4 regions of the Pseudomonas sp. WOUb67 genome follow, and region 4 is predicted to be linked to each of the others. Evidence: riboswitches for the same ligand, from Rfam matches in the RefSeq annotation. Region 4 holds a riboswitch; each other region holds the start of a gene.
The links. Region 4 has a riboswitch for cobalamin ahead of cobW (cobalamin biosynthesis protein CobW). Riboswitches for the same ligand answer to the same signal wherever they lie in the genome.

Region 1 (7,291 bases), 1.6 Mb from region 4:
CAAGCCTTACCAGCTGCCCGTTCTGGCGGACAGCATTCTCGAGCGCGGCATGGCCTTGATCGGCACCCGCTACCGCTTCGGTGGTACCTCGGAAAAGTCCGGCTTCGACTGCAGTGGTTTCATCGGCTACCTGTTCCGCGAAGAGGCGGGCATGACCCTGCCGCGCTCCACGCGTGAAATGATCAACGTCGATGCCCCGAAAGTGGCCCGCAACAAGCTCAAGCCTGGTGACCTGCTGTTCTTCAGCACCAATGGCCGCGGCCGCGTCAGCCATGCCGGCATCTACCTGGGTGACAACCAGTTCATCCACTCCAGCAGCCGCCGCAGCGGTGGTGTGCGCATCGACAGCCTCGGTGACCGCTACTGGAGCAAGACCTTCATCGAAGCCAAGCGTGCCTTGGCCATGGCGCCGACCAACATCGCGCGCAACTGATAGCAAAATGATATATCCTGCCGCGGCGGCGATGCTTTTGAAAAAAAGCTCGCCGCCGTGCGCATTTACAGAAAGCGTCTAATCTAAATTCTCAACTCTTTTCGGCTGCTGCGCAGCGGTCTCAGACAGGATGTTCTGGCCATGATAAAGATGGCGCGCTTCGCATTTCTCTCCCTGGCGGCATTGCTTGCTGCCTGCTCCAGCCGCGCGCCTGCGCCGGCCCCTGTGGTTCAGCCGCAGGTGAGCTATAGCCAACCGAGCCCTTCGCCGATTGCCGATGACGTGCTGATCCGTGCCATTGGTCTGGTGGGTACGCCTTATCGCTGGGGCGGCAACACCCCGGACTCCGGCTTCGATTGCAGTGGTTTGATCAAATACGTCTACCGTGATGCGGCCGGCATCAGCTTGCCGCGTTCCACGCGCGAGATGATCGTCATGCGCGCCCCGACGGTGGATGCCAAGGCGCTGCAATCCGGCGACCTGGTGTTCTTTGCCACCGGTGGTGGTTCGCAGGTCAGCCATGCCGGCATTTACGTAGGGGAAGGGCGCTTCGTGCATGCGCCCTCCACAGGTGGCACGGTACGCCTGGACTATCTGTCCAACAGCTACTGGGCCAAGGCCTACCTGCAGGCCAAGCGCGTGATTCCGCAAGGGCATCTGGCGCAGAACCCCTGATTCTCAATGCCTGAAGCAGCGGCCCCGTTCAGCGGGGCCGATACAGGCCGTCGGGCTCAAGGTGCTTTGCTCACCCGCCAGATGACATTGCCGACATCGTCGGCCACCAATATCCCGCCTTTCCCGTCGTTGATGACTCCCACCGGTCGCCCCATTGCCTTGCCATCGCTATCGAGAAACCCTGTGAGCAGGTCGATGGGGCGGCCCACAGGTTTGCCTGAACGGTCGAAGGGTACGAACAACACTTTGTAGCCACTGTGTGGTTTACGGTTCCACGACCCGTGCTGGCCGACCAATGCGCCCTGTTCGAAAGGCGGCGGCAACATGCCAGGTTCGGTGAATGCCAGCCCCAGGGATGCGGTGTGTGGGCCCACCGCGTAGTCGGGCGCCAGCGCCTGGGCGACCTTCTGCGGGGCCTGCGGGTGTACCCGTTGGTCTACGTGCTGCCCGTAGTAGCTGTATGGCCAGCCATAGAAGCCGCGGTCTTTCACCGAGGTGATGTAATCCGGCACCAGGTCGCTGCCGATTTCGTCACGTTCGTTGACTGCTGTCCACAAGGCCTTGCTGTGCGGCTCCCAGGCGAGTCCGTTGGGGTTGCGCAGGCCGGTGGCGAACAGCCGGTGCTTGCCGCTTGCCGGGTCCACTTCCCAGATCGCGGCGCGGCCTTGCTCTTTTTCCATGCCGTTTTCCCCGACGTTGCTGTTCGAGCCAACCGTGACGTAGAGCTTCTTGCCGTCGGGGCTTGCGATCACGTTCTTGGTCCAGTGATGGTTCAGGGGGCCGCCGGGCAACTCGGTTACCGGCTGCCCCTTGTCGGTAATCTGCATGGCGCCCGGTTCATAGTGAAAGCGCAGCAGCCTGTCGGTGTCGGCCACGTACAAGTCTTTACCCACCAATGTCATGCCGAAAGGGGAGTTGAGCCCTTCGATGAAAGGGGTGTGGATTTCTGCCACGCCATCGTGGTCGGCATCGCGCAGCAGGGTAATGCGGTTGGCACTGGGTACGGTCGCGCCGGCGCGTTTCATTGCCTTGCCCATGGCCCAGCCGCGAATGCCTTTGCCATCTTCGGGTTTGGGTGGCGCGTTGGTCTCGGCTACCAGCACATCGCCGTTGGGCAGTAGGTAGAGCCAGCGTGGGTGGTCGAGGCCGCTGGCGAAGGGGGCGACCTGGGTGCCTGGCGCAGCGGTGGGCTTCTTGCCTTTTGGCCAGCCGATTGCGGGGGCGATATTTACGGTGGGGATCAATGTCGTGACGGGGGCGGGGAGGCTGGGGTTGGGCCCGCTGCCCTCGTTTACGCTCAACAGGGCTGTTTCGCCGCAGCCTGCCAGGCTGGCTGCTATTAACCAAGGCATCAGGCATTTCATGTGCGGCGTCCTTTAACGAAGGCCTTTTCAATTGAGAGGCTGTCGGCGTTCGCCAGGTTCCCCTCGGCTTGCTCTTGCTCTTGCTCTTGCTTCGGCTTTTGCTTTTAAACGCGCGATAGTTCAGGCGACGCAGATTGCGACTTCAGGAGGCCGAGCGCAGGGCTTGCGGAGGGAGGTGACGGGCATGGATGCCCGTCAAGCGCTGGGCCCCAGGATGGGGCCTGCAGCGCGGTCCTCCCGGGAGCAAGCCCGGAGCGAGGGGACCCCGGAGCGCAGCGTAGGGGCCGGATGATGGGAGCGCAGCGTTTTTTGGTTACTTTTTGTCGCGTTTGACAAAAAGTGACCCGCCGTAAGGGCGGAAAGGTGACTATGCGCCACCTGCGCGAACGAATGTCTGCTCGGTGTGAATGCCCACACCTCAAAAGCTAAAAGCTAAAAGCTAAAAGCTTAAGCGTCGGTTTTGATAAGTCGAAAACTCCATTTGCGATGGTGACACTGACTCACCTTTTCGCTCTTACAGCGAGTCACTTTTTGTCAAACGCGACAAAAAGTAACCAAAAAACGCTGCGCTCCGATCATCCGGCCCCTGCGCTGCGCTCCGGGGTTCCCTCACTCCGGCCTTGCTCCCGGGAGGACCGCGCTGCAGGCCCCATCCTGGGGCCCAGCGCTTGACGGGCATCCATGCCCGTCACCTCCCTCCGCAAGGCCTGCGTTCGGCCTCCTGAAGTCGCGAAGATCAAAAGCCAGATCAAGATCAAGAGCTAGATCAAGAGCTAGATCAAGAGCTAGATCAAGAGCCAGATCAAGAGCATACGTCGCTGCAACACCCGCTTCGATTGACGCTCCGGGTGCAACCCTCTAACCTTCGCGCGTGTTTCAGGTGCCCTGCCAGCCCCGGCTGGGCAGGGTGAAACTGGGAAGCCGGTGGGCGCCAGCATGGCGCGATTCCGGCGCTGCCCCCGCAACGGTAGGTGAGTAGAAGGCCGCGCAGGGCCACTGGATGCCAGCATCCGGGAAGGCGCGCAGGCCAGGGCCAAAGCCCGCTCACAAGCCCGGAGACCGGCCTGGAACTGTCAACGGCATCACGGAGGGTGATGCGCGGTGCACCGTGGCCCCCTGCCATGGCCCCTGCGCGTTCTCCGTCTGCCTGCCTATTACCTGTCACCACGCCTTGCCATGGTGCCAGCCTGCGGAGAACCCTGATGAGCGAACCCACCGAACGCGACGAACGCCACTTGGCGCGCATGCAGCGCAAGAAGGCGGTCATCGACGAACGCATCGCCAATTCCCCCAACGAATGCGGCCTGCTGCTGGTGCTGACCGGCAATGGCAAGGGCAAGAGCAGCTCGGCCTTCGGCATGCTCGCGCGCGCCCTGGGCCATGGCATGCAGTGCGGTGTGGTGCAGTTCATCAAGGGCCGCAACAGCACCGGCGAAGAGCTGTTCTTCCGCCGCTTCCCCGAGCAGGTGCGCTACCACGTGATGGGCGAAGGCTTTACCTGGGAAACCCAGGACCGCCAGCGCGACATCGCTGCCGCCGAAGCCGCCTGGGCGGTGTCGCGCCAGTTGCTGCAAGACCCAAGTGTGCAGTTCGTGGTGCTGGATGAGCTGAATATCGCCCTCAAGCACGGCTACCTCGACCTCGACCAGGTACTGTCCGATATCCAGGCCCGCCCGCCCATGCAGCACGTGATCGTCACTGGCCGCGCTGCCAAGCCCGAAATGATCGAACTGGCCGATACCGTGACCGAGATGGGCATGCTCAAGCACGCCTTCCAGGCCGGTATCCGCGCACAGAAGGGCGTCGAACTGTGAGTCAATCGCGCCACTGCCCCGCCGTGTTGATCGCGGCACCGGCCTCTGGCCAGGGCAAGACCACCGTCACTGCTGCCCTGGCCCGCCTGCACCGCAACCTCGGGCGCAAGGTGCGGGTGTTCAAGTGTGGGCCCGACTTCCTTGACCCGATGATTCTCGAACGGGCCAGCGGCGCGCCGGTGTACCAGCTGGATTTGTGGATGATCGGTGCCGACGAAAGCCGCCGCCTGCTGTGGGAAGCGGCCGGTGAGGCCGACCTGATCTTGATCGAAGGCGTGATGGGGCTGTTCGATGGCACCCCGTCCAGCGCCGACCTGGCGCGCCATTTCGGGGTACCGGTGCTGGCGGTGATCGACGGCACGGCCATGGCCCAGACCTTCGGCGCCCTGGCCCTGGGCCTGGCGCGTTACCAGGCCGACCTGCCGTTCGCCGGCGTGCTGGCCAACCGGGTGGGTAGCCTGCGCCATGCACAATTGCTGGAAGGCAGCCTGACCGAAGGCCTGCGCTGGTATGGCGGCTTGTCCCGCGAGCGCGGCATCGAGTTGCCCAGCCGTCATCTGGGGCTGGTGCAGGCCAGCGAGCTGAACGACCTGGATGCCCGCCTGGATGCCGCAGCCGAAGCGCTGGGCGCCAGCTGTGACGCAGCCTTGCCACCGCCGGTGACTTTTGCCGAACCCGAACCGCAAGCCTGTGCCGCCTCGCTGGCTGGCGTGCGCATTGGTGTGGCGCGGGACGAGGCGTTCGCCTTCACCTATGGCGCAAACCTTGAACTGCTGCGTAACCTGGGTGCGCAGCTGGAATTCTTTTCGCCGCTGCATGACCGCGAACTGCCGGTGGTGGACAGCCTGTACCTCCCGGGCGGTTATCCCGAACTGCATCACCACGCCCTGGCCGCCAATGCGCCGATGAGCGAGGCAATCCGTGCCCATCATGCCCAGGGCAAGCCGTTGCTGGCCGAGTGTGGCGGCATGCTCTACCTGCTCGATGCCCTGACTGACGTCGCCGGCGAGCGTGCCGAACTGCTCGGCTTGCTGCCGGGCGAGGCGACCATGCAGAAGCGCCTGGCGGCCCTGGCCTTGCAGGCAGTGGAGCTGCCGGAAGGTACCCTGCGCGGTCACACCTATCACCACTCGCTGACCAGCACGCCGCTGGAACCGATTGCCCGGGGCCTCAGCCCCAACGGCGGGCGGGGCAACGAAGCGGTGTATCGCCTGGGCCGGCTGACGGCCTCCTACGTGCACTTCTACTTCCCCTCCAACCCGGATGCGGCGGCGGCGCTGCTGCGACCATGAGCGAACACGCTTACAGCGACGCCGAACGCGCCGCGATCTACCGGGCCATTGGCGAGCGCCGCGACATGCGCCATTTCGCCGGTGGCCAGGTGGCGCCGGAGCTGCTTGGCCGCCTGCTGGCAGCCGCGCACCAGGCGCCCAGCGTCGGTTTGATGCAGCCCTGGCGGTTTATCCGCATCACCCAGCGTGAACTGCGCACCCGCATCCAGGCCCTGGTGGAGGCGGAGCGGCTGCGCACCGCCGAAGCATTGGGCGAGCGGTCGGATGACTTCATGAAACTGAAGGTAGAAGGCATCAACGACTGTGCCGAGCTGCTGGTAGCGGCCTTGATGGACAACCGCGAGCCGCACATCTTCGGCCGTCGCACCTTGCCGGAGATGGACCTGGCCTCGCTGGCCTGCGCCATCCAGAACCTGTGGCTGGCGGCCCGTGGCGAAGGGCTGGGCATGGGCTGGGTGTCGCTGTTCGACCCCTTGGCGCTGGCGGCACTGCTGGGCATGCCGGATGGGGCCAAGCCGGTGGCGGTGCTGTGCCTGGGGCCGGTGACCGAATTTTACCCGGCGCCCATGCTGGTGCTGGAACACTGGGCCGAAGAACGGCCCTTGAGTGACATGCTGTACGAAAACCAATGGGGAGAGCGCCAATGAGCGTGGCCTTGCTGACCATGGCCGGGGTGGCCCTGGATGCCTTGCTGGGCGAACCGCAGCGGCGCCACCCGCTGGTGGCCTTCGGCAATATGGCCGGTAACCTGGAGCGTCGCCTGAATGCAGGTGGCCGCGGCTGGCGCAGCCACGGCGTGAGTGCGTGGTTTCTGGCGGTGGTACCGCTCACCCTGGTGGCGCTGATCCTGTCCTGGCTGCCCTACATTGGCTGGCTGGTGGATGTGCTGGCGCTGTACTGCGCCCTTGGCCTGCGCAGCCTGGGCGAACATGTGCTGCCGGTGGCCAGCGCCCTGCGCCAGGGCGACCTGGAAGAAGCGCGGCGGCGCGTCGGCTACCTGGTCAGCCGCGAAACCCGTGAGCTGGACGAGCCCGCCGTGGCCCGGGCGGCCACCGAGTCGGTGCTGGAAAACGGCAGTGACGCGGTGTTCGCCGCGTTGTTCTGGTTTGTGGTGGCCGGTGCGCCGGGTGTGGTGCTGTACCGCCTGAGCAACACCCTGGACGCTATGTGGGGGTATCGCAACGAGCGCTTCGAGCGCTTCGGCTGGTGCGCGGCGCGCATTGATGACGTGCTCAACTACATTCCCGCACGGCTGGTGGCGCTGACCTACGCACTGCTGGGCAAGACCCGCCTGGCCCTGGCCTGCTGGCGCAAGCAAGGCCCGCTGTGGGACAGCCCCAACGCCGGGCCAGTGATGGCTGCCGGTGCCGGTGCGCTGGGAGTAGAGCTGGGCGGCCCGGCGGTTTACCACGGCGAACTGCATGAGCGGCCACGCCTGGGTGAGGGGCCGATGGCTGACGCCGATGCCATCGAGCGTGGCTGGAGCCTGGTGCAGCGCGGCGTGTGGCTGTGGCTGATGTTGATCTGCCTGGGGGCTTACATCAATGCTTGAACACGGTGGCCGCCTGCTGCGTGCAATGCAGCACTATGGTATCCCTCGCGAGGAGTGGCTCGACCTGTCCAGCGGCATCGCGCCCTGGCCATTCCCGATCCCGTCGATCCCCACGGATGCCTGGGCCCGCCTGCCAGAGACCGAGGACGGCCTGGAGGAGG
Region 2 (7,291 bases), 670 kb from region 4:
GCAAGGGTTTGCGGTGGTGGATGTGGAGCAAGACCCGGTCTGGCAGACCACGCACATGCACGTGCGATTGCCCTGACCTGTGGGAAAGCGCCTACAACGGCGCTTTTGGCGTGATCGACGCGTTCATTTCAAAACCGGCCCGGCTTGCTTACCTTCCCCTGTGACGGCTTGCTCACTGCACCCGAGGGAGACTCACGATGCCATACATGGCCCTGTACAAACTCAAACTGCTGGACGAATTTGAAGACCGCATCGACCTGTGGACCTTTGCGGATTTTGAAAAAAGGCTGATAGAACTGTGGCGGGGGGCGACCTACCATGACGCCAAGGGCATCATCAATGCGGCGCACAAGGAACGCCGGTGGCCGAGGGTGGTGAAGCGGTATCTGCTGACCAATTACAAGGTGTTTGGCAATGTCAGTTCGGAGCTGGAACGGGCGTTTGCCGAGGTGCTGATTGCAATGAATGAGCAGGAGCGGGCCGAGTGGGGGTTGTTGCCTGCGGGTAGCTCGGTTGCCTGATCTAGCTTGGGGCCGCTTTGCGGCCCTATCGCGACACAAGGCCGCTCCTACAGGGATCGCGAAAAGCCTGGACTGCGCGGTCCCTGTAGGAGCGGCCTTGCGTCGCGATAGGGCTGCAAAGCAGCCCCAACCCAGGCAACCCGGTCTATCAGAACCCCCCCGACAACGGCCACTCCACCGCCAAGCGTATCTGGTCCCCGTCCAGCTCAGCCTGCGCCGTGTTCCCCCGGTGCACGTTATGCCTCACCGAGAACGTCGTCCCCTTGGCCTTGCCGCTCTGCACCACATACCGCGCCTCCAGGTCGCGCTCCCAATGCTTGCCACCCTTGCCATACCCCAGGTACGCATACCCGCCGTTGGGGTCGACATGCGTGCCGTCGATATCGAACCCCCGCACGTACAGCGCCGTCAGGTTCAGCCCCGGTACGCCATAGGCCCCCATGTTCAGGTCATAGCGTGCCTGCCAGGACTTTTCGTTCGGTGCGTTGAAGTCCGACATCTGCACGGCGTTGGCAATGAAGATGGCCCCTCGCGTCACGTAGTCGAAGGGAGTGTTACCGTCTACCTGCTGCCAGCCCAGGCTGAAACCGTGCGGCCCCTGGTTGTAGCGCGAGACCAGGCTCCAGGTGGTGTTGTCGATGCGCCCGGACAGCGCCTTGCCGGTGTCTGTGGTGCGGTAAAGGTTCAAGTCCAGGCTGACGCTGCGGCGGTCATCCAGGGCGTGGGTGAGGGTGCTGCCCAGGTAGTGCTGGTTCCAGCTGTCCTCGTAGCGGGAGGTGTACAGGCTGCCGCTGAACGCTGCCCCAGGGTTCCAGACCACGCCGGCCAGGTCGAAACTGTTGCCCTGTTTGCCATTGGAGTAGTTCACCGCAAAGCCTTGGTCGTGGCTGGAGGCATTGCGGTCGGCGTTTTCGTTGAAGTGCCCGGCCACCAGCTTGAGCGTGTCGAATTCGCTGCTGGTGAAAAAGAACCCGGTGGCGGTCTCGGGCAGCAGGCGGCTGTCGGAAGAGCTGAACACCGGGGTTTTGACCCGTTGCTCGCCGTAGGACAGCACGGTATTGGACACCCGTAACTTCAGCGCCGCGCCCCCACGGCTGTATTCGTTTTTCGGGTGCCCGTCGTTATCCACCCCCAGCAGGCGGGCTTTGCCCACGCGCCCGCCACCACTGTCCAGTTGCACGCCCAGGTAGGCATGGGCATCGACGCCGACGCCGATCAGGCCCTGGGTGAAGCCGGACTGGAATGTCCCCATCAAGCCGTAGGCCCATTCCTCAGCCTTGCCATTGCGTTCGCTGCGCGGTTTATAGGCATTGCGCCCGGCACTGTTGCGCCCACCGTGCTTGTAGTCGCGCTGGTCGAATACGCTGCGGTTGAGGATGCTCCAGCTGCTGTCTTCGACAAAACCGTTGCTTTGCGACTGCGCGGAGTCGGCCAGGGCAAAGGGCGACAACCCCAGCAGCGGCAGTGCCAACATGAGCCGGCTCATCGTGCGGCCTCGAGCTTGTGCAACTGGGCCGCGAGGCGGGCTTGCGCCCGTGCAGGCAAGCTGGCGGGTAATTCGGCAGCCGGCGCATCGCCCACCTGGATCACCATCACCATGCCCATCGCCAGGTGCGGAATGCACTGGATGCCGTAGACGCCCGACACGCTGAAGGTGTGCTCGAACGGCTGGTTCAACTTGCTCTTGAAGGGTTCGGCGCCGGGGGGCAGCAGGCCGGGCACGCTGGCCGCATTGTGCCCGCTCTGGGTGGGCAGAAAGCGCACGGTGTCGCCGGGGGCAATGCGCAGGTGGTCCGGCTCGTACACCATCGCGCCTTCGCTGCCGCGGTTGAGCATTTTCACTTCATGCACTTCAGCCAGTGCGGCGGGGGCAAGTAGGGCGGTGGCAAGCAGCAGGGCGACAGGGCGCAACAGCATCGGTAGAACTTCCTGGTTCAGGGGGCGCGAAAACGCAGGATGCGCGCGCCATCGAAGGGGTCGGTGAGGTAGCGGGCCTGCACGCCGAAGGTGCACAGCAGGCGCTCGGGCGTGAGGACTTCAAAGGGTTTGCCAAGGGCAACCAGGCGGCCCTTGTCGAGCACCGCGACGCGGTCGCAGGTGAGTGCCTGGTTGAGGTCGTGCAGGGCCACCAGCGTGGTTACCGGCAGGGCTTGAACCTGCTGCAGCAGGCTGAGCTGGTGCTGAATGTCCAGGTGGTTGGTCGGCTCGTCCAGCAACAGTACCTGTGGCCGTTGCGCCAGGGCGCGGGCGATGTGCACGCGCTGGCGCTCGCCACCCGACAGCGAACCCCACAGGCGTGTGCGCAGGTGCAGGGCGTCTAGGTCCGCCAGGGCCTGCTCGACGATGGCACGGTCCTCCCGAGAGAACGGTGCCAGTGCTGACAGCCACGGTGTACGGCCCAAGGCAACGGCATCGAACACACTGATTGCATCGAGGGTATCGGCCTGTTGCTCAACCAGCGCCAAGGCCTGGGCAACACGGCGCCGGGGCAGCTGTGCCAGCGGTTCGCCCAGCAGTTGCACGCTGCCGCTGGCCGGCTTGCGCAGCCCCGCGAGCAACTTGAGCAGTGAGGACTTGCCGGAGCCATTGGGGCCGACGATGCCCAAGGTCTCACCCGCCACAACGCTAAGCTCGATATCGCGCAGCACGGTATTGCCGGCCAGTTCCAGCCCCAGGCCCTGGCAACTCAGCGGTGCAAGCTGTACAGCGGTCATGACTGTCATGAGTGCCCTCGGCGGCTGACCAGAATCAGCGCGAAGACGGGTGCACCGATCAGTGCGGTGACCACGCCCACGGGGATCACCTGGCCCGTGATCAAGGTGCGCGAAAGAATGTCGGCAGCAATCAGGAACAGTGCACCGCCCAGTGCGCTGGCGGGCAACAGGCGGCTGTGCCCGGGGCCGAGCAGCAGCCGCAAGGCATGCGGAATTACCAGCCCGACAAAGCCGATGGCGCCGACGATGGACACCATCACGGCCGTGACCAGTGCCGTGCAACTGATCAGCAGTAACTGGGTGCGCCGCACCGGGATGCCCAGCGATGCAGCCGAATCGGCGCCGAAGGTGAAGGCATCCAGCGCGCGGCGGTGCAACAGGCACACCACCAGGCCGAACAGCGCCACCGGTACGGCCAGCCACACGGAAGGCCAACGCACGCCGCTGAGATTGCCCAACAGCCAGAACAGAATGCCGCGTGCCTGTTCGGCGGTGGCCGACTTGGTGATGAGAAAGGCGGTGAGGGCGTTAAACAGTTGCGAGCCGGCGATGCCGGCGAGGATCACCTGCGCGTTGTTGCTGCCTGGGCCGGCCGCGCGGGCCAGTAGCAGCACCAGGGCGAACGCTGCCAACGCACCGATGAAAGCGCCCCCGGACATGCTCAGCGCCAGGCTACCCAGGCCCAGCAGGCCGACCAGCACTGCACCGGTCGAAGCGCCGGCCGACAAGCCCAGCAGGTACGGTTCGGCCAGCGGGTTGCGCAGCAGCGCCTGGAGAACCACACCACAGGTGGCCAGGCCGGCACCGCAGGCTGCCGCGACCAGTGTGCGGGTCAGGCGGTAGTTCCAGACGATGCCGGCGTCGATCGGGTCAACCGGGTAGCCGGCCTGCCACAGGTGGTTGGCCAGCACCTGGCCGACCACGCTGGGAGACAGGTTGGTCTCACCGATTGCAGTGCCGGCCAGCAAGGCGGCCAACAGTGCCGCCAGGGCGACAGCGATGCAGGGTAACAGGCGAATCATCACTGGGCCGCTTTACCGCTGGCGAAGGCTGCCGACAAGGTTTGCAGGCCGCGGAACAGGCGAATGCCGGCCTGCATGGCGTCGGCGTCGAGGACGATGATGCGGTTGTGCTTCACCGCGTCCATGTTGCGGGTTACCGGGTCGTTACGCAGGAAGTCCAGCTTTTTCTGGTAGTCGTCGGCGGGGAAGCGGCGGCGGTCCATGCGGGCGATGATCAGCCAGGTAGGGTTGGCTTTGGCCAGGGTTTCCCAGCCAACAGTAGGCCACTCCTCGGTGGACTCGACCACATTGCGCACGCCCAGGGTGCGCAGCATGAAGTCAGCGACACCCTGGCGGCCCGCCACGTAAGGGTCGATGTCGAGGTCGGCGCTGGAGAACCAGAACAGTGCCGAGGTGGCGGACAGGTCCTTGCCGGCCAGTTGTGCCTTGGCGCTGTCCAGGCGGCCTTTCAGCTCGGCGTTCAGCGCAGTGCCACGGTCCTGCACATCGAAAATCTCGGCCAGCTGGCTGACGCTCTTGTAGATGCTGCTGACCTGGAACGCCTGCAGGCGGGTACCGTCGGCGCCGACCAGGTTGTCCTTGCCTTCGCAGTCCGACGGCAGCAGGTAGGTGGGTATCTTCAGTTCATCGAACTGCTCGCGGGTGCCCACCACGCCCTGGGCGCCGACCATCCATTCGAACTGCACGGTCACCAGTTGCGGGCGCTTGCCGACCACGGCCTCGAAACTGGGGTCATTGTCGGCCAGGCGCGGCACCTTGGCGTTCTGCGCCTGGTACTCGGGCAACACGTTGTTGAACCACAGCGAGGTACCCGCCAGCTTGTCGCCCAGCCCGAGTGCGTAGAGCATCTCGGTGCCGGCCTGGCCGATGGTGACGGCGCGCTGCGGCGCCTGGGCGAAGGTTTGCGGTTTGCCGCAGTTCTCGACCGTCAGCGGGTAGTGGGTGGCGGCAGCCTGGGCCAGGCCAGTGAGGCCAAGGCCGGCGAGCAGGGTGGCGAAACGGGGCAGCATGCTGGGCGATCTCCTATCGGACAGTTCGGGTGAGGAACGCACGGACAGGCATCGCCGAGCCCCCGCCGATGGCAGGGGCAACACTGATGGCCAATCCCGGACACCCCGCCGGTTGGTAAATGTAGGCCGGCAGGTCTCCTGACTGGTGCGTCATGGCCCGGCTCCGGCCTTCCCGGGCGTGTGGCCCAGTGGCATCGATGGAGCAGGCTCGGCACCTACAGTTGCGGGGGCAGTTCCGTTTGGCCCGTATTGACGGGCCTGGGATTCCCTATTAATTCCGTGGTGGAAACCGGCGGCCCGCATGGTAGACCATCGCGCCGCCGGGTGAAAACGCTTTTCAGAAGTACTTCAGCCAGGTGATGTCGCGGCGGCGTGCTTTCAGGCGAGCGAACCCGCGCACCGGCAGGTACAGCGAGACCGCCAGCAAGGCAGCGCCCAGCCACACCGCCGCGATGCCGTCGAAGCCGAAGTAGTCGCCATGGTTGAGGCCGAACAGCGCCACGCTGGCCAGATACAGCAGCTTCAGCACGTACAGGTGCAACAGGTAGAAGAACATCGGTGCTGCGCCAAACACCGCCAGTGCGCTGATCCAGCGGGCCTGGCCGGCGCGCTCGAAGGCGCGCAGCAACAGCAGGCCGCAGCCCAGGGTGAGCGCCAGGAACAGCAGTGACGGCGGGTATTTGGTGATGTTGAAGAAACTCATCACGGTTTGGGTGAGGGTTGGGTAACCGCTCCACGGCGCCTCGCCGTAGCCGTTGAACAAGCGCAACACGACAAACCCCAGCAAGGCGATCAGCCCAGCCAGCAGCAAGCGCTGCTGGCGTTGGTCGGCCGTGCTGCCACGGGCAAACCAGGGGCCCAGGCCATAGCCCAGGGCGATGACCCCGATCCATGGCAACACCGGGTAGGAGGTGCGCAGGCGCAGGTTTTCGGAGAACTCAAGCCAGCCACGGTCGTGCAGGATGGCCCATGGCACGTGCAGGGCGGACTCCACGCCAAAGTGCAGGCCGTCGAGCAGGTTGTGGCCGGCAATGATGACTGCGCCCAAGGCGAGCAGGGCGGCACGTGGCAGCCATACCAGCAGCGACAGGGCGATCATGCTGACGCCGATGGCCCAGATGACTTGCAGGTAGATCACGCTGGGGGGCAGTTGGAAGGTCCAGGCGAAGTTGACCAGGGTGAATTCCAGCACTACCAGGAACAGCCCGCGCTTGAACAGGAATGCCGAGACATCGCCACGGCCCTGGTGTTTTTCGCCATACAGCCAGGCCGACAGGCCGGTCAGCAGGACGAACACTGGCGCGCAGAGGTGGGCCAGGGTGCGGCTGAAGAACAGCGAAGGCTCCGTGGCGTCGATGGCCATCGGGTCGCTGACCTGGCGGTGCAGGAAGAAGGTTTCGCGGACGTGGTCCAGAAGCATGAACAGAATCACCAGGCCGCGCAGGGCATCGATGCTCTGCAGGCGCTGGGTGATCAGGGAAGGCGTGGCGCTGGCGCTTGTCATGGAGGGTCGCTGATAGGAATTAATGTCATGTGAAACGTTATCTTATAACTAATTGGTTAGGGGTTGGTAGGGGTTTTTCTATTGCCTATGCGGGCCTCTTCGCAGCGCAAGGCTGCTCCTACCGGCCGGTGGTGACTTGTAGGAGCAGCCTTGCGCTGTGAAGAAGCCGTTACAGGCAACTCAGGTCAGAAGGTGTAATCCACCGTCGCAAAGTACGACCGTGGCATCCCCATCAACCACTGCTGCCCACTGAACGCCGACTGCACATACTCGCGATCAAACAGGTTGTTCAACTGCAAGCCCAACTTCACATCCGGCAGCACCTGCCAGCCGATGTTGGCATCGACCACGGTGTACCCGGGGGCGCTCTGGGTATTGGCGGTATCGGCATAGCGCTCATCCACATAGCGCGCACCAATGCCGGCTTCCACCTGTTGCCCGAAGCCTTTGCTCAACCACAGGTTGGCGGTACGCCGTGGCACGTTGGCCGGCCGGTTGCCGGCACGGTCCTGCGCCACGC
Region 3 (7,291 bases), 470 kb from region 4:
CAAGGTGCATGACACCCGGCTGTGGACCGAGATTGCGGCGCTGGGTGGCGGTGCAGGTAACTCCACCTCGTTGGTGGGGACTGCGGACCAAGTCGCCGAGGCGGCGCTGGCGTACTACGAACTGGGGGTTACTACCTTCCTGTTCCGTGGGTTCGACCAGTTGCGTGATGCGGTGGAGTATGGGCAGGACCTGATACCTCGCATTCGAGCGCTGGTTGAACAGCATGAGGCTGGACGCAGCACCCGCACAGCCTAGATCTCTGCTCGCTGCGCCGGCCTCTTCGCGGGTAAACCCGCTCCCACAGGTTCTCGCCAGACCTGAAGGCAGTGATATCCCTGTGGGAGCGGGTTTACCCGCGAAGAGGCCGGCACAGGCAAAACACTTTCCCACACCCCTCACGCCAGCCTTATCAGGGCCTGGCGCCTATTCGCCTGCGTGCTCCACCGTATTCCGAGGACATGATGTCTAGAACACCGCTTTTCGCCCTGCCCCTTGCCTGCCTGCTCACCCCGCTGGCCGACGCCGCGCCAACCACCGAAGAACAACGCCTGGACACCGTCACGGTGATCTCCACCGGCCTGCGAGGCAACCAGCGCACCGTCGCCGACAGCCCGGCGCCAATCGACGTGATCAGCAGCGAGCAGCTATTGCGTAGCGGCCGCGCCGAGCTGTCCGAGGCCATTTCCAAACTGCTGCCCTCGTTCAACTTCGGCACCAACATCGCCGGCTTCCAGTCCGGCGTGCGGCCGCTGAGCAACCGCAGCCTGGGCCCGGCCTACACCCTGGTGCTGGTCAATGGCAAACGCCGCCACAACAGCGCTGTGCCGGCCAGCGGCTCGACCGACAACAGCGGTGCCAACGCCGTGGATATCGACATGATCCCGGTCAGTGCGGTGTCGCACATCGAAGTCCTGAAAGACAGCGCCGCCGCCCAGTACGGCTCGGATGCAGTGGCCGGGGTGATCAACATCATCCTCAAGAGCACCAGCAGTGGTGGCCATTACGAAAGCAGCTACGGCCAGCTGTACAGCGGCCAGGGCGAAACCATCAAGCTGGCCGGCGACCAGGGCTTCAGCCTGGGTGACGGCGGTTTCCTGCACCTGTCTGGGGAGGCACGCAAGCGCGGCACCGCCAACTGGATCGACAAGGCTGCCCCCGGTTACCGCGCCTACTTCGAAGACGACCGCCAGGCCGCCTGGGACCACCGGGCGGTGAAAAACGGCGACCCCGATCTGCGTGCCTTCAACCTCGGTTACAACGCCGAACTGCCCATCAGCGACGACCTGAAACTGTACTCGTTCGCCACCTATGCCGAGCGCAAGCTCGAGGCCTTCAACAACTACCGCCTGCCCAACAGCAACGCCTCGATCCCCGAGTTGTTCCCAGACGGCTACTTCCCGCTCAACAACATCAAGGACACCGACTACCAATGGCTGCTCGGCGCCCGAGGCGCCGCCGGTGCCTGGGACTGGGACCTGTCCACCACCTGCGGGCGCAACAAGAACCAGCAGTCCAGCGACCTGACCATCAACCCCACCTACGGCCCGGCCTCGCCAACCTCGTTCGATGACCTGGCAACCTTGCAGTTCGACCAGTGGGTAAACAACCTGGACATCACCCGCGCCTTCGACGGCCTGTTCGGCCTGGCGGTACCCACCCGCGTTTCGGCGGGCCTGGAGCACCGCTGGGAGCGCTTCCAGACCTTCGCCGGCGACCCCATCGCCTACAGCGTCGGGCCCTACACCTACCCGGCCACCTTGGCCGACGGGCGCCCCAACCCGCTGTACGCGCTGGCCAACGGTCAGACCGCCGTGGGCGCCCAGGCTGCGCTGACCATCCGCCCGGAAGACGAGGCCGATGTGAAGCGCAACAACTATGCCGCCTACCTCGACCTCGGCCTGGACCTGACCCCGCGCTGGTACCTGGGCGCCGCCGCGCGGGTCGAGCACTACGACGACGACTCGGGCAATACCGCCAGCTTCAAGCTCAATTCACGCTACGAATTGAGCGAAACCGTGGCGGTACGCGGCACCCTGGGCAGCGGTTTCCGCGCACCGTCGCTGACCCAGAGCGGCTACACGGTCAGCGACAACCGCACCGCGCTGGACGCCGACGGCAATGTGGTGCCGGCCTTGCGCCGCACTGTCGCGCCCGGCAGTGCCGCCGCGCTGGCATTCGGCGGCGACAAGCTCGACCCGGAGAAATCGCGCAACGCCGGCCTTGGCCTGACCTGGCAACCGGCGCGCCGCACCAGCGTTACCCTGGACACCTACCTGATCGACATCGACGACCGCATCCTGCTGACCGAAAACCTCTACGACCGGCAGAACGGAGCCGGTGCCATTGGCGACATCCTCGAATCGCTGGGCCTGGCGCGCACCACCTGGATCAACTATTACACCAACGCCTTCGATACCCGCACCCGCGGCCTCGACCTGGTGGGTGACCACACCAGCGAGTTCGGTGCCTGGGGCGATGTGCGCTGGACCTTGGGCTTCAACTGGAACAAGACCACCGTGCGCGGCACCCGGGGTACGCCCGCAGCGCTGGCCGCTGCCGGTATCGACGTGGTCGGCCATGGCCGCGAAGGCGACCTGGTGGCAGCCTCACCGAAAACCAAATGGGTGCTGGGCAGCCAGTGGTTGCTGGGCAACTTCACCGGTACCTTGCAGACCACCCGCTACGGCAAAGTCGAGACCTGGCAGCAGAACCAGGCCCAGGACCGCACCTTCGGCGCCAAGTGGATCACCGACCTGGACCTGTCCTACCTGCTGTTCGACAGCCTGACCGTCAGTGTGGGCGGCACCAACATCTTCAATGTGCGGCCCGACAAGAACGGCGTGTACAACGCCAACGGCAACCAGGCGGCGTACGGCAACCCGCCGTTCCACCCGGGTGGCGGCTATTGGTACACCAAGCTTGCCTATGACTTCTGAAGCAGCTGCACGCCTGTCCCTGGCTTGGCGCACACCTCTGTGGGAGCGGGTTCACCCGCGAAGAATCCAACCCGGTGCATGGCACCGGCAAAGCCGGTGTTCGCGGGTAAACCCGCTCCCACAGGTGTGCGTTGCGCCCTCGGTACTTGGCAATTGACGCAAAGCCCGCCCCATGGTCTCCTTATGCCTCACGTTCAGGTGCCCCCACAGGGGGTGAAACGGGAAACCGGTGCGTCCCAGGCCCTCCAGCAGGGCCGGACAAGACCGGTGCTGCCCCCGCAACGGTAAGCGAGTGAAGTGTCTGTACCACTGTGCCTTGTAGTCCGGCATGGGAAGGTGACGCTTTGCAGGAGCCCTGCTCCTCCTCGCAAGCCCGGAGACCGGCCTGGCGTTCATGAACACCCCGCGGTGGGCGGGCGCTGTTGCATTCCCCTGGGCGGTCACGCATCAGGGATGCCGCGCTTGCCCGTTGCCCACAAAAAGCAGAGGAACGCGTCATGCCCGTCACCAGCACCAAGCAACACAGCCTTGCCACACCCGTCACCCTCAGCCAGCGCGTCGTCGTCGCCGTCGGCGCCAGCCTGCTGGGCCTGTGCCTGGTGTACTTCGCCGGTTTCTCGCACATCGAGGCCGTGCACAACGCCGCCCACGACACCCGCCACAGCGCCGCCTTCCCCTGCCACTGAGTACGCCTGATGATCACGCGCATTGCCCGTACCGCGGGCTTCAGCGGGCTGCTTGCGGCCCTGCTGCTGACCCTGCTGCAAAGCTTCTGGGTCGCCCCGCTGATTCTTGAGGCGGAAACCTACGAATCCTCGGCCCCGGCCGCACAGCACGAACATGGTGGAGAAGTGGCCGCCCATGAGCACAGCGCCGAAGCCTGGTCGCCGGAAGACGGCTGGCAGCGGGTGCTGTCCACCACCGGGGGCAACCTGGTGGTCGCAGTCGGCTTCGCCCTGATTCTCGCCGCCCTGTACAGCCTGCGCGAACCGCAGCGTGCCGGCACCGGTGCGCTGTGGGGCCTGGCCGGGTTCGCTGTGTTCTGCCTGGCCCCGACGTTGGGGCTGCCACCGGAGCTGCCCGGCACTGCTGCTGCCGACCTGGGGCAACGCCAGGCTTGGTGGATTGGCACGGCCAGCGCCACCGCTCTTGGCCTGGCCTTGCTGGTGTTCGCCCGCCACTGGCTGCTGAAGGCGCTGGGCGCCGTGTTGCTGGTAATCCCCCATGTGATCGGCGCTCCACAGCCCGAAGTACATGAAAGCCTGGCCCCCGAAGCACTGGAGACCCAGTTCAAGATGGCCTCCTGGCTGACCAACGCTGCTTTCTGGGTGGCCTTGGGCCTGCTCAGTGCGTGGCTGTTCCGCCGCTCCAGCAAGGCCTGATGCCAGCGTTCTACGCCGGCATCGGCTGCCGCCGGGGTTGCCCGGCGGATACCCTGCATACCCTGCTGCTCCAAGCCCTGGCTAGCCAGGGCCTGGCGCTTGCCGACCTGCGCGGCATTGCCAGTATCAGCCTCAAGGCCGACGAAGCCGGCTTGCAGCAACTGGCCGAACGCCTTGGCTTGCCCTTGGTGCTGTACCATGGCGCACAACTGCAAGCCTTTGAGCCGCTGCTAAGCCACCGCTCTGCCACAGCCCATGCCCACAGTGGCTGCTGGGGTGTGGCCGAAAGCACGGCGCTGGCCCTGGCCAGCCAGCGGCCCGGCAGCACAGCCCGGTTGCTGCTGACCCGCCAAGTACTGGGCCCGGCGACCCTCGCCCTGGCCTGCTGAACAATTCGCTCCTCTTTCCCGCAAGGACTTTCCATGACGGTGTACTTCATCGGGGCCGGCCCCGGCGACCCGGAACTGATCACGGTCAAGGGCCAACGGCTGATCCGCCAGTGCCCGGTGATCATCTATGCCGGCTCACTGGTGCCTGCTGCCGTGCTCGAAGGCCACCAGGCCGAGACCGTGATCAACAGTGCCGAACTGCACCTGGAACAGATCATCGCCGCCATGCGCAGTGCGCACGAACAAGGCCAGGACGTGGCCCGGGTACATAGCGGCGACCCCAGCCTGTACGGCGCCATCGGTGAGCAGATCCGCCATCTGCAGGCGCTGGGCATCGATTACCAGATCATCCCCGGGGTCACCGCCACGGCGGCCAGCGCTGCCCTGCTCGGCTGCGAGCTGACCCTGCCACAGGTGGCGCAGACGGTGATCCTCACCCGCTATGGCGACAGTTCGCCAATGCCGCCCGGCGAGCAGCTGGGCGACCTGGCGCGCCATGGCAGCACCTTGGCGATTCACCTGGGGGTCAAGCACCTGTCGCGGATCGTCGAAGAACTGCTGCCGCACTACGGTGCGCACTGCCCGGTGGCGGTGGTACATCGTGCCACCTGGCCAGACCAGGACTGGGTGCGCGGCACCCTTGGCGATATCGTCGAAAGGGTTGCCGCCAAGGATTTTCGCCGCACGGCGCTGATCCTGGTGGGCCACGTGCTCGGGGATACGCCATTCGCCGAGTCGGCCTTGTACCGTGCCGGGCACGCCCATCTGTATCGCCCTGGCGACTGAGCATTGCCAGCATTGCCACGGGCGTAGCAGACTCCGGGTTCCCGCCTGCGAACAGGAGTCACACCCATGCTGGAATTACGCCCCAACTGCGAGTGCTGCGATACCGACCTGCCGGGCGACAGCCCCGATGCGCTGATCTGCTCCTTCGAATGTACCTTCTGCCGCGCCTGCGCCGACACCCGCTTCCAGGGCCGCTGCCCGAACTGTAGCGGCCAGCTGGTGGCCCGCCCGACGCGGGTGGGCCAGGCGCTGATGAATAACCCCGCGGCCACCCAGCGCGTGAACAAAGCACACGTTGCTTGCGCCTGACGCCACACCTCAAACCAGGCATTGCCGCTTAGATAGGGTGATGTCTTTCCCATTGCTTGTAGGAATTTTCAACAACAAGCGCGCGGACTATCAACACTTCTATACTCGGCATTACCAAACCTCGGGATTGGTCGTATCTTGCAGCGCTTCCGATTAACCCACTTGCAGACGTATTCCTGAGTGTTCCAGGAAGCGGACCACATCTCGACAGGAGTTTTCCACATGACAACCGTGCTGATCGTCGACGACCACCCCATTGTTCGGCTGTCCTTGCGCCTACTACTGGAGCGTGAACGTTTTCATGTCGTGGGTGAGGTGGGTAATGGCAGCGAAGTGGCGCAGGTAGCCCGCGACCTGCGCCCGGACGTGGTCGTGCTCGACATCGGCCTACCCGGCCTGGACGGCATGGAAGTGATCAAGCGCCTGCAGTGCCTGGAACCTGTGCCCAAGATCATGGTGCTGACCGGCCAGGCCACCGACCTGTACGTGCGGCGCTGCCTGGATGCCGGCATCGGCGCTTTCGTCACCAAGGAAGAGGACCACGAAGCACTGCTGTTTGCCCTCAAGGCCCTGGTCAAGGGCTATTCGACCTTCCCGCAAATGTCGGTCAACAGCAACTCGCTGGAGAGCGAACCGGTGCGCCTGGCCAGCCTGTCGAACCGTGAAATGGAAGTGCTGCGGCGCCTGGCGCGCGGCGAAAACAACAAGAATATCGGTACCTGCATGAACCTGAGTGCCAAGACCATCAGCACCTACCGGGGCCGTATCATGGAAAAGCTCAAGACCGAATCGCTGGTTGAAATGGTCGACCTGGCCAAACGCAATAGCGTCTACTGAGCGTCCGCCCGCCATGAAGCGCCTGCTGGCGTGCATGCTCCTGGCCATCGGCCTGACCAGCCCCACCGTGCTGCTGGCCAGTAGCGAACCTCGCCAGCTGCTGGCGCGCTCGGTCAGCGCCGCAGCCCCGTTGCAACTGTCCAGCGAAGATCGGGATTGGCTGCGGCAACGCCAATACCTGGTGCTGGGCAGCTCGCGACCCGACTATCCGCCGTTCGAAATCAACGCCAGCCAGCAGGACTATGAGGGGATTAGCGCAGACTATGCCGGCATCATCGCCGAGCAGCTGGGCGTAAACGTCGAAGTGCGGCGCTTCGATAATCGCCACGAGGCCATCGCTGCTTTGCGTGAGGGCAGTATCGACCTGCTGGGCAGCTCCAATGCCTTCGAGGCGGCAGACGCCCAGCTTGACCTGAGCACCCCGTATGCCGACGACATGCCGGTCATCGTCACCCGCGAGGGAAGCAGTCTGAAGAATATACTCGACCCCACCGGCTTGCGCCTGGCCATGGTCGATCACTACCTGCCGGCCAGCACCGTACGCAACCTGTACCCCAAAGCGCAGCTAAGCCTGTACCGCTCGACCCTGGCCGGGCTGGCCGCTGTCGATCTGGGCGAGGCCGATGCGTACCTGGGCGATGCCATCAGTAC
Region 4 (7,291 bases):
GCGCTGCCAGCAGGCCATTCATTTCAGCAGTACCGCAGGCATCCAGGCTGGGTGCCACTGCTTCGCGCAAGGCGTGCACAACGTCGTGCACCGGCTGCCATTCGCTCAGGTCAGGCAACTGCAGGGTGCCACCCAGCGCTTGCTCGATCACCTGCTGCGCCAAAAGCTCCAGGCGCTCGCGGGTATCCCCGCAGGTGCGCCAGGGTTCAATGCTGATGGCCTGCAGCTGCTCGGGGCGTGCGCCCTGCCAGGGCAGCCCAAGCTCGCAATCGAGTGGGTCGAAGCCTGGCACCAGGGCCTTGGCCAAAGCCCGCAGCAAGCTGGCATTGCCGCCACGGCCGTCACCACGCTCAACCCGCAACAGTGCCAGCAGCGTATCCAGGCGCAGACGCCCTTCTGGCGACTGGCCAAACACATGCAGGCCATCGCGAATCTGCGATTCCTTCAGGTCGCACAGGTAGGTGTCCAGGCGCGGCAGCCATACGGCGGCATCGTCCAGCTGCCCTTCGAGTTCCAGCTCGCGGTCGATGTGGTTGACCTTGACCAGCTCGAGGATGTCACGCTGCAACTCGCGGGCGCGCCGCGGGTCGAGCAACTGCGCTTCGTAGAACTCGTCGGCCAACTGCTCCAGGTGGCGCAACGGGCCATAGGTTTCGGCGCGGGTCAGCGGCGGCATCAGGTGGTCGATGATCACCGCCTGAGTACGGCGCTTGGCCTGGGCGCCCTCGCCCGGGTCGTTGACAATGAACGGGTAGATGTTCGGCAGTGGGCCCAGCAGCGCGTCCGGCCAGCACTGCGCCGACAAACCGACGCCCTTGCCGGGCAACCATTCGAGGTTGCCGTGTTTGCCGACATGGATCACCGCGTCGGCGGCGAACGCGTGGCGCAGCCAGAAGTGAAACGCCAGGTAGCCGTGCGGCGGCACCAGGTCGGGGTCGTGATACACCGCGCTGGGGTCTACCTGGTAGCCCCGGGCTGGCTGGATGCCGACGAAGGTCAGGCCAAAGCGCAAGCCGGCCACCATCAGCCGGCCACTGCGGTGCATCGGGTCCTGCTCGGGCGGCCCCCAGCGCTCCAGCACTGCCTGGCGATTGGCCTCGGGCAAGCGCTCGAAAGCGGCCTGGTAGTCGGCCAGGCTCAGGCTCTGGGCGCAGGGGCGCTGGTCGAGATGGTCCAGGTCGTTGGTCACGCCGCCAAGCAGCTGGTGAATCAGTTGCGTGCCGCTGCCCGGCAAATCGGCCAGCGGGTAGCCTTCGGCTTGCAGCGCCTTGAGGATGTTCAGTGCGGCAGCGGGCGTGTCCAGGCCGACGCCATTGCCAATACGGCCATCGCGGGTCGGGTAGTTGGCCAGCACCAGGGCAACGCGCTTCTGGGTATTGGGCAGGCGCGCCAGTTCGACCCAGCGGCGGGCCAGTTCGGCAACAAAGTCCATCCGCTCGGGGTGGGCGCGGTAGCACACCACGTCGGATTGGCTGCGCTCGCTGCGCCAGGCCATGTCTTTGAAACTGACCGGGCGGGTAATGATGCGCCCGTCCAGTTCGGGCAAGGCGATGTGCATGGCCAGGTCACGCGCACCCAGCCCCTGTTCGCTGGCTTCCCAGCCGGGCTGGTTGTCCTGCGCGCAGATGGCCTGCAGTACCGGGATGTCGCGGCGGAACGGGCGCAGGTTGGGGCGTTCGGGGCTGGACAGGGCAAAACCGGTGGTATTGACCAGCACTTCGGCACCGACTTCGTCCAGCCAGGCTTCGACCTGCTCCAGGCAGGCGCTTTCCTTGAGGCTGGCCACGGCGATCGGCAACGGGTTCAAGCCAGCCGCCTGCAGGCGCTGGCAGAACACGTCGATGAACCCGGTGTTGGCCGCCTGCAAGTGGGAGCGGTAGAACAGCAGCGGCGCCACCGGGTAGTCCGGGTGCCAGTGCGGGTACCAGTCTTCCAGCGCCACACTGCCCTTGGCCGGGTGATACACGGCGGTGCGCGGCAAGGGTTGCGGCTCGTCCCAGGCATAATCGCGGCCCAGCCACTGGTTGGCCAGGCAGTTGTACAGGTTTATGGCATTGGCCTTGCCGCCTTGGCGCAAGTAGTGCCAGAGGCGCTCGGCCTGCTCGCCCGTAACGGTGCCAAGGCGGGTCAGCTCCGGGTCCGGGCGGTCATCGCCCGGCACCATAATCAGCTGCACGCCACGGGCGGCCAGCTCGACCAGTTGCTCGACGCCATAGCGCCAGTAACCGACGCCGCCGTGCAGCGACACCAGAATGACCTTGGCATGGCGCAGCACCTGGTCGACATACAGGTCGACCGAAGCGTGGTTCTGCACCTGCATCGGGTTGGCCAGGCGCAGGCTGGGGAAGCCTTCAGGTAATTGCTCGGCGGTATCGGCGAGCAACGCCAGGTGCGAATCGCCGCTGCAGAGAATCACCAGTTCGGCGGGTGTCTGGCCGAGATCGGCAATACTGTCGTCCGGCACGAAGCCGCCGGGCTGGGTCCGCAGCAGGTGCATGGGTCAGGCGCCCAAGGCCTGGCGCAGGCGCGCTTCCAGCTGGGCAGCGTCCAGTTCCTGGCCGATCAGCACCAGGCGGGTGATGCGCGGCTCGTCGGCACGCCAGGCGCGGTCGAAGTGCTTGTCGAAACGGGTACCCACGCCTTGTACCAGCAGGCGCATCGGCTTGCCCGGGATGGCAGCGAAGCCTTTGGCGCGCAGGATGCCGAACTCCACCACCAGCTGGGTCAGGGCGTCGAGCAGCAGGCTTTCGTCAGCCTCCGGCAGGTCGATGGAGATGGAATCGAAGGCGTCATGGTCATGGTCGTCATGATCATCGCCGTCGTGGTGCGAATCGTGGTGGGTACGGCGGCCATCGATGTGTGCCTCGGACTCGGCGCCCACGCCCAGCAGCACCTCCAGTGGCAGCTTGCCGCTGCTGGCCTCGACCACCTTGACGGCCGGCGGCAGTTCTTCGGCCACTTCGGCGCGGACCTTGGCCAGGCCTTCGGCGTCGATCAGGTCGGCCTTGTTCAGTACCACCAGGTCGGCGCTGGCCAGTTGGTCAGCGAACAGCTCGTGCAGTGGCGATTCGTGGTCCAGGTTAGGGTCGAGCTTGCGCTGGGCATCGACCTGGTCCGGGTAGGCGGCGAAGGTGCCGGCGGCCACGGCCGGGCTGTCGACCACGGTGATGACCGCGTCGACGGTGCAGGCGTTGCGGATTTCCGGCCACTGGAAGGCCTGCACCAACGGTTTGGGCAAGGCCAGGCCGCTGGTTTCGATCAGGATGTGGTCCAGGTCGCCACGGCGGGCCACCAGCTCGCGCATGACCGGGAAGAACTCTTCCTGCACGGTGCAGCACAGGCAGCCGTTGGCCAGTTCATAGACGCGGCCGCTGGCTTCTTCTTCGGTGCAACCAATGCTGCACTGCTTGAGGATTTCGCCGTCGATGCCCAGTTCGCCAAATTCGTTGACGATGACCGCAATGCGGCGGCCCTGGGCGTTGTCGAGCATGTGGCGCAGCAAGGTGGTCTTGCCCGAGCCGAGGAAGCCGGTGACGATGGTAACGGGGAGCTTGGCCAGTGTTTTCATGTCGCATTGCCCTTGGCAGAGTGGCGCGGGCATGCAGGACGACAGCCGCGGGCCAGGTAGGCCGGGCTTGTTCGCCACCGGATCACCCCGCCCGGTTGAAAGTCGAAAACGTTGCGAGGCAGGTCTCCTGGCTTGCACCGTTCCATCTCCCCGTTCGGTTGAACAGCGGGCTGGCGGGATGACGCCTTCCCGCGCGTTGACGCAGTGGCTGTGTCGATCCGTTGTCGGTGCTTACAGTTGCGGGGGCAGCCGCGGCTTGTACCGCGTTCCCGTCTTAGCTTCGGCCTGGCCGAAGAACCTCGAAGTGGCAAGGCTACGCAGTGCCTGGCGGGTGGTCAACCATTGCTGCGGGCTGGCCGACCACAAGGGCTGCAACTGCGCTACAGTGGCACCTTTGCCCACGGTCAAGGAAGCCCCATGCCCCTCGCCCCCGCCATACCGGTACTGCGCATCTTCTCGGTCGACAAGGCCAAGGAGTTCTACCTCGATTTCCTCGGCTTCAGCGTCGACTGGGAGCACCGATTCAGCCCGGACCTGCCCCTGTATGTGCAGATTCACCGCGACGGCCTGATCCTGCACCTTTCCGAGCACCACGGTGATGCCTGCCCCGGCTCTACCGTGTTTGCCCGCATCGACGACCTGCGCGCGCTGGAGCGTGAACTGCAAGGCAAACAGTACGGCTACGCCCGGCCCGAAGCCGAGCGCCTGGACTGGGGCCTGCAGATGCAGGTGTACGACCCGTTCGGCAACCGCCTGCGCTTCTGCCAGCAGATTGATGACGAGGCCAACCCGTGAAGACGCTGGGCAAACGCGAAATGGCCCGCTTGGAGCGCGAGCTGGTGGCGTGCCTGACCGATGCCTGCGAAACCGCCAAAGCAGAAATCGTCGGTTTCACCTGGCTCACCCACCGCCTTGACCCTGAGGATTTCCCAGCCAGCCTGCGGATCACCTGGGTGTTCGAGCACGAGGCCGACAAAGCTGCTGCGGTGGCGGGCGAAGCAAAAGCGCGCATGGTGGCGCTGACCAGTCAGGCGTTGGACCACGCCGGCATCCAGCTGGATCACCCTGCCTGGCACGTGCGCTTCGACAGTGAAGAGGCCTGCGCACACGGCCACGGTGGCGACTGGGCCAAGTGCTTGCAGAAGCAGCGCTGAGGCCAGCTGGCGGGCGGTGCTTTACCCGCCCCCGGCGGTTCGTTAGGCTACGCACTCCCCTATTACGAGGTGTTCGTCCAATGCGCCATTGATGCCGCCGTCCGTTCGACGGCCAGTCTTCAGCCTCCGGTTCGCGCCGGAGATGTCGCGGCATTTGTGGAGTTGTGCATGACGAACACGTCAATCCTGACGCTGGACAGCGTCTCCTTGGCCTTGCCTGATGGCAGGCTGCTGTTTACCGACCTCAACGAAACCTTCGACCAACGCCGCACCGGCCTGGTCGGGCGCAATGGCGTGGGCAAGAGCCTGCTTGGGCAAATGCTTGCCGGCCAGCGCGAACCGAGCAGCGGCCATTGCCGGCGCTTTGGCCTTGTCCATCTACTGAACCAGCAGGTAATCGAACGCAGCGCCACGCTTGCCGATCTGGCCCAGGTGGGGTCGGTGATTGCGGCGCTGGAGCGCATCGAGCACGGCAGCATCAACCCCCAGGATTTCGACACCGTTGGCGAGCGCTGGGATATCCGCGAACAATTGCAGGTGCACCTGCAGCGCAACGGCCTGGGTCAACTCGACTGGCGCCAGCCCGCAAGCAGCCTGAGCGGTGGCCAGGCCATGCGCGTGGCGCTGGTTGGCGCATGGCTAAGCGGTGCCGACTACCTGATCCTCGACGAACCGAGCAATCACCTGGACAGCGACGCTCGTGCCCAGCTGCTTGGCATGATCGAGGCCTGGGACCGGGGTTTGCTGGTGATCAGCCACGACCGCAGCCTGCTGGCGCACATGGCGCGCATCGTCGAATTATCTAGCCTGGGGTTGCAGGCCTATGGCGGCAACTACAACTTCTATGCAGCACAAAAGGCTAGCCAGGCGGCACTGGCCGAGCAGCAACTTGCCCGGCTTAAGCAAGAACAGCAGCGCCAGGCCCGTGAATTGCTGCGCCAGCGCGAAAGCCTGGAACGCCATCAGGCCCGCGCCGGGCGCCAAGCCAAAAATGCCAACCAGGCCAAGATCCTGGTCGACCGCCAGCAGGAGCGCAGCCAGGCCACAGCGGGCAAGCAGCGCCGCGACCATCGCGATGCCCGCCAAGCACTGCTGGGCAAAGTGCATGACGCCACCCGCGAGGTCGAACAACACAGCGCCATTGCCCTGCACGCGCCCACGCCACAACGTCATGCGGGCCGGGAGGTGTTGGCCCTGCAGGCACTTCGCTTGCCCCGAGGCACCCGCAAACCGCTTGACCTGCGCTTGTGCCTGGGCCAGCGGCTGGGCTTGACCGGCGCCAATGGCAGTGGCAAGTCCACCCTGCTCAGGCTGCTGAACGGGGAGTTACCCGCACCGCCCGACCAGTTACGCCTCAGTGGCGAAACCGCCCTGCTCGACCAGCACTGCAGCACGCTACCAGGCCACATCAGCGTGCTCGAACACCTGCGCCGGGCCAACCCGGTGCTGGCCCAGGGCGAATTGCGCAGCCGCCTGGCACAACTGGGCCTGGATGCGGCCCGTATCGAACTGCCCAGCAGCCTGCTCAGCGGAGGCGAGCGGATGAAGGCCGCGCTGGCCGCCGTGCTGTACCGCGAGCGGCCACTCGACCTGTTGCTGCTGGACGAGCCCGGCAACCACCTGGACCTGCCGTCACTGGCAGCCCTGGAGCGCATGCTCGGTCAGTTTCGCGGGGCGCTGATGGTGGCGTCCCATGATGCGGTACTGCTGGAAAACCTGGCCCTGCATGGCTACCTGCATTTGTAGGAGCAGCCTTGTGCTGCGAAAGGGCCGGTACTGGCGACACAATTGCATCCAATGGACCGGCCTCTTCGCAGCACAAGGCTGCTCCTACAACGACCGCAGACCCAGAATAATGCATCGCAGGCTATCAATTCGTGACTGGCCGTTCCCGATCCGCGATGGATGTATTATGGTGGCGTGGTGCGCATATAACAGCAGCCCGAGCGATCGGGCACTTGCAAGACAATGAGGGTGTCATGAGCAACGAAAGCATTAACTGGGACAAGCTGGGTTTCGACTACATCAAAACCGACAAACGCTACCTGTCCGTATGGCGCAATGGCGAGTGGGACAAGGGCACCCTGACCGACGACAACGTCCTGCACATCAGTGAAGGCTCCACGGCCCTGCACTACGGCCAGCAGTGCTTCGAAGGCCTCAAGGCCTACCGTTGCAAGGACGGCTCGATCAACCTGTTCCGCCCGGACCAGAACGCCGCCCGCATGCAGCGCAGCTGCGCCCGCCTGCTGATGCCGCACGTGCCGACCGATGTGTTCATCGAAGCGTGCAAGCAAGTGGTCAAGGCCAACGAAAAGTTCGTGCCACCGCACGGCAAAGGCGCCCTGTACCTGCGCCCGTTCGTGATCGGTACCGGTGACAACATTGGCGTGCGCACCGCCCCCGAGTTCATCTTCTCGGTCTTCGCCATTCCGGTTGGCTCGTACTTCAAGGGCGGCATGAAGCCGCACAACTTCCAGATCTCCAGCTTCGACCGCGCCGCCCCACAAGGCACCGGCGCAGCCAAGGTCGGTGGCAACTACGCTGCCAGCCTGCAGCCGGGCGCTGA

Region 1: another riboswitch for cobalamin. It lies ahead of cobO (cob(I)yrinic acid a,c-diamide adenosyltransferase); the one in region 4 lies ahead of cobW (cobalamin biosynthesis protein CobW).
Region 2: another riboswitch for cobalamin. It lies ahead of ABOC32_RS21990 (ABC transporter substrate-binding protein); the one in region 4 lies ahead of cobW (cobalamin biosynthesis protein CobW).
Region 3: another riboswitch for cobalamin. It lies ahead of ABOC32_RS17180 (CbtB domain-containing protein); the one in region 4 lies ahead of cobW (cobalamin biosynthesis protein CobW).

The regions. Positions count from the first base shown of each region.
Region 1 is NZ_CP170112.1:5,866,180-5,873,470, reverse strand. Features, by position in the region: gene ABOC32_RS25935 (NlpC/P60 family protein) at 1-433, shown strand, start outside; gene ABOC32_RS25930 (C40 family peptidase) at 575-1,108, shown strand; gene ABOC32_RS25925 (PQQ-dependent sugar dehydrogenase) at 1,165-2,472, opposite strand; cobalamin riboswitch at 3,334-3,554, shown strand; gene cobO (cob(I)yrinic acid a,c-diamide adenosyltransferase) at 3,675-4,286, shown strand; gene ABOC32_RS25915 (cobyrinate a,c-diamide synthase) at 4,283-5,578, shown strand; gene bluB (5,6-dimethylbenzimidazole synthase) at 5,575-6,225, shown strand; gene cbiB (adenosylcobinamide-phosphate synthase CbiB) at 6,222-7,130, shown strand; gene cobD (threonine-phosphate decarboxylase CobD) at 7,123-7,291, shown strand, end outside.
Region 2 is NZ_CP170112.1:4,952,955-4,960,245, reverse strand. Features, by position in the region: gene ABOC32_RS22020 (GNAT family N-acetyltransferase) at 1-76, shown strand, start outside; gene ABOC32_RS22015 (hypothetical protein) at 198-521, shown strand; gene ABOC32_RS22010 (OprD family porin) at 670-2,007, opposite strand; gene ABOC32_RS22005 (pseudoazurin) at 2,004-2,438, opposite strand; gene ABOC32_RS22000 (ABC transporter ATP-binding protein) at 2,456-3,244, opposite strand; gene ABOC32_RS21995 (FecCD family ABC transporter permease) at 3,241-4,257, opposite strand; gene ABOC32_RS21990 (ABC transporter substrate-binding protein) at 4,257-5,267, opposite strand; cobalamin riboswitch at 5,379-5,576, opposite strand; gene ABOC32_RS21985 (DUF1624 domain-containing protein) at 5,605-6,771, opposite strand; gene ABOC32_RS21980 (TonB-dependent receptor) at 6,957-7,291, opposite strand, start outside.
Region 3 is NZ_CP170112.1:3,811,711-3,819,001, reverse strand. Features, by position in the region: gene ABOC32_RS17190 (LLM class flavin-dependent oxidoreductase) at 1-256, shown strand, start outside; gene ABOC32_RS17185 (TonB-dependent receptor plug domain-containing protein) at 463-2,937, shown strand; cobalamin riboswitch at 3,117-3,340, shown strand; gene ABOC32_RS17180 (CbtB domain-containing protein) at 3,435-3,623, shown strand; gene ABOC32_RS17175 (CbtA family protein) at 3,633-4,319, shown strand; gene ABOC32_RS17170 (cobalamin biosynthesis protein) at 4,319-4,708, shown strand; gene cobM (precorrin-4 C(11)-methyltransferase) at 4,742-5,494, shown strand; gene ABOC32_RS17160 (DUF1272 domain-containing protein) at 5,561-5,803, shown strand; gene ABOC32_RS17155 (response regulator transcription factor) at 6,026-6,640, shown strand; gene ABOC32_RS17150 (transporter substrate-binding domain-containing protein) at 6,654-7,291, shown strand, end outside.
Region 4 is NZ_CP170112.1:4,281,049-4,288,339, forward strand. Features, by position in the region: gene cobN (cobaltochelatase subunit CobN) at 1-2,497, opposite strand, end outside; gene cobW (cobalamin biosynthesis protein CobW) at 2,501-3,568, opposite strand; cobalamin riboswitch at 3,669-3,885, opposite strand; gene ABOC32_RS19075 (glyoxalase superfamily protein) at 3,986-4,363, shown strand; gene ABOC32_RS19080 (hypothetical protein) at 4,360-4,722, shown strand; gene ABOC32_RS19085 (ATP-binding cassette domain-containing protein) at 4,891-6,468, shown strand; gene ABOC32_RS19090 (branched-chain amino acid aminotransferase) at 6,702-7,291, shown strand, end outside.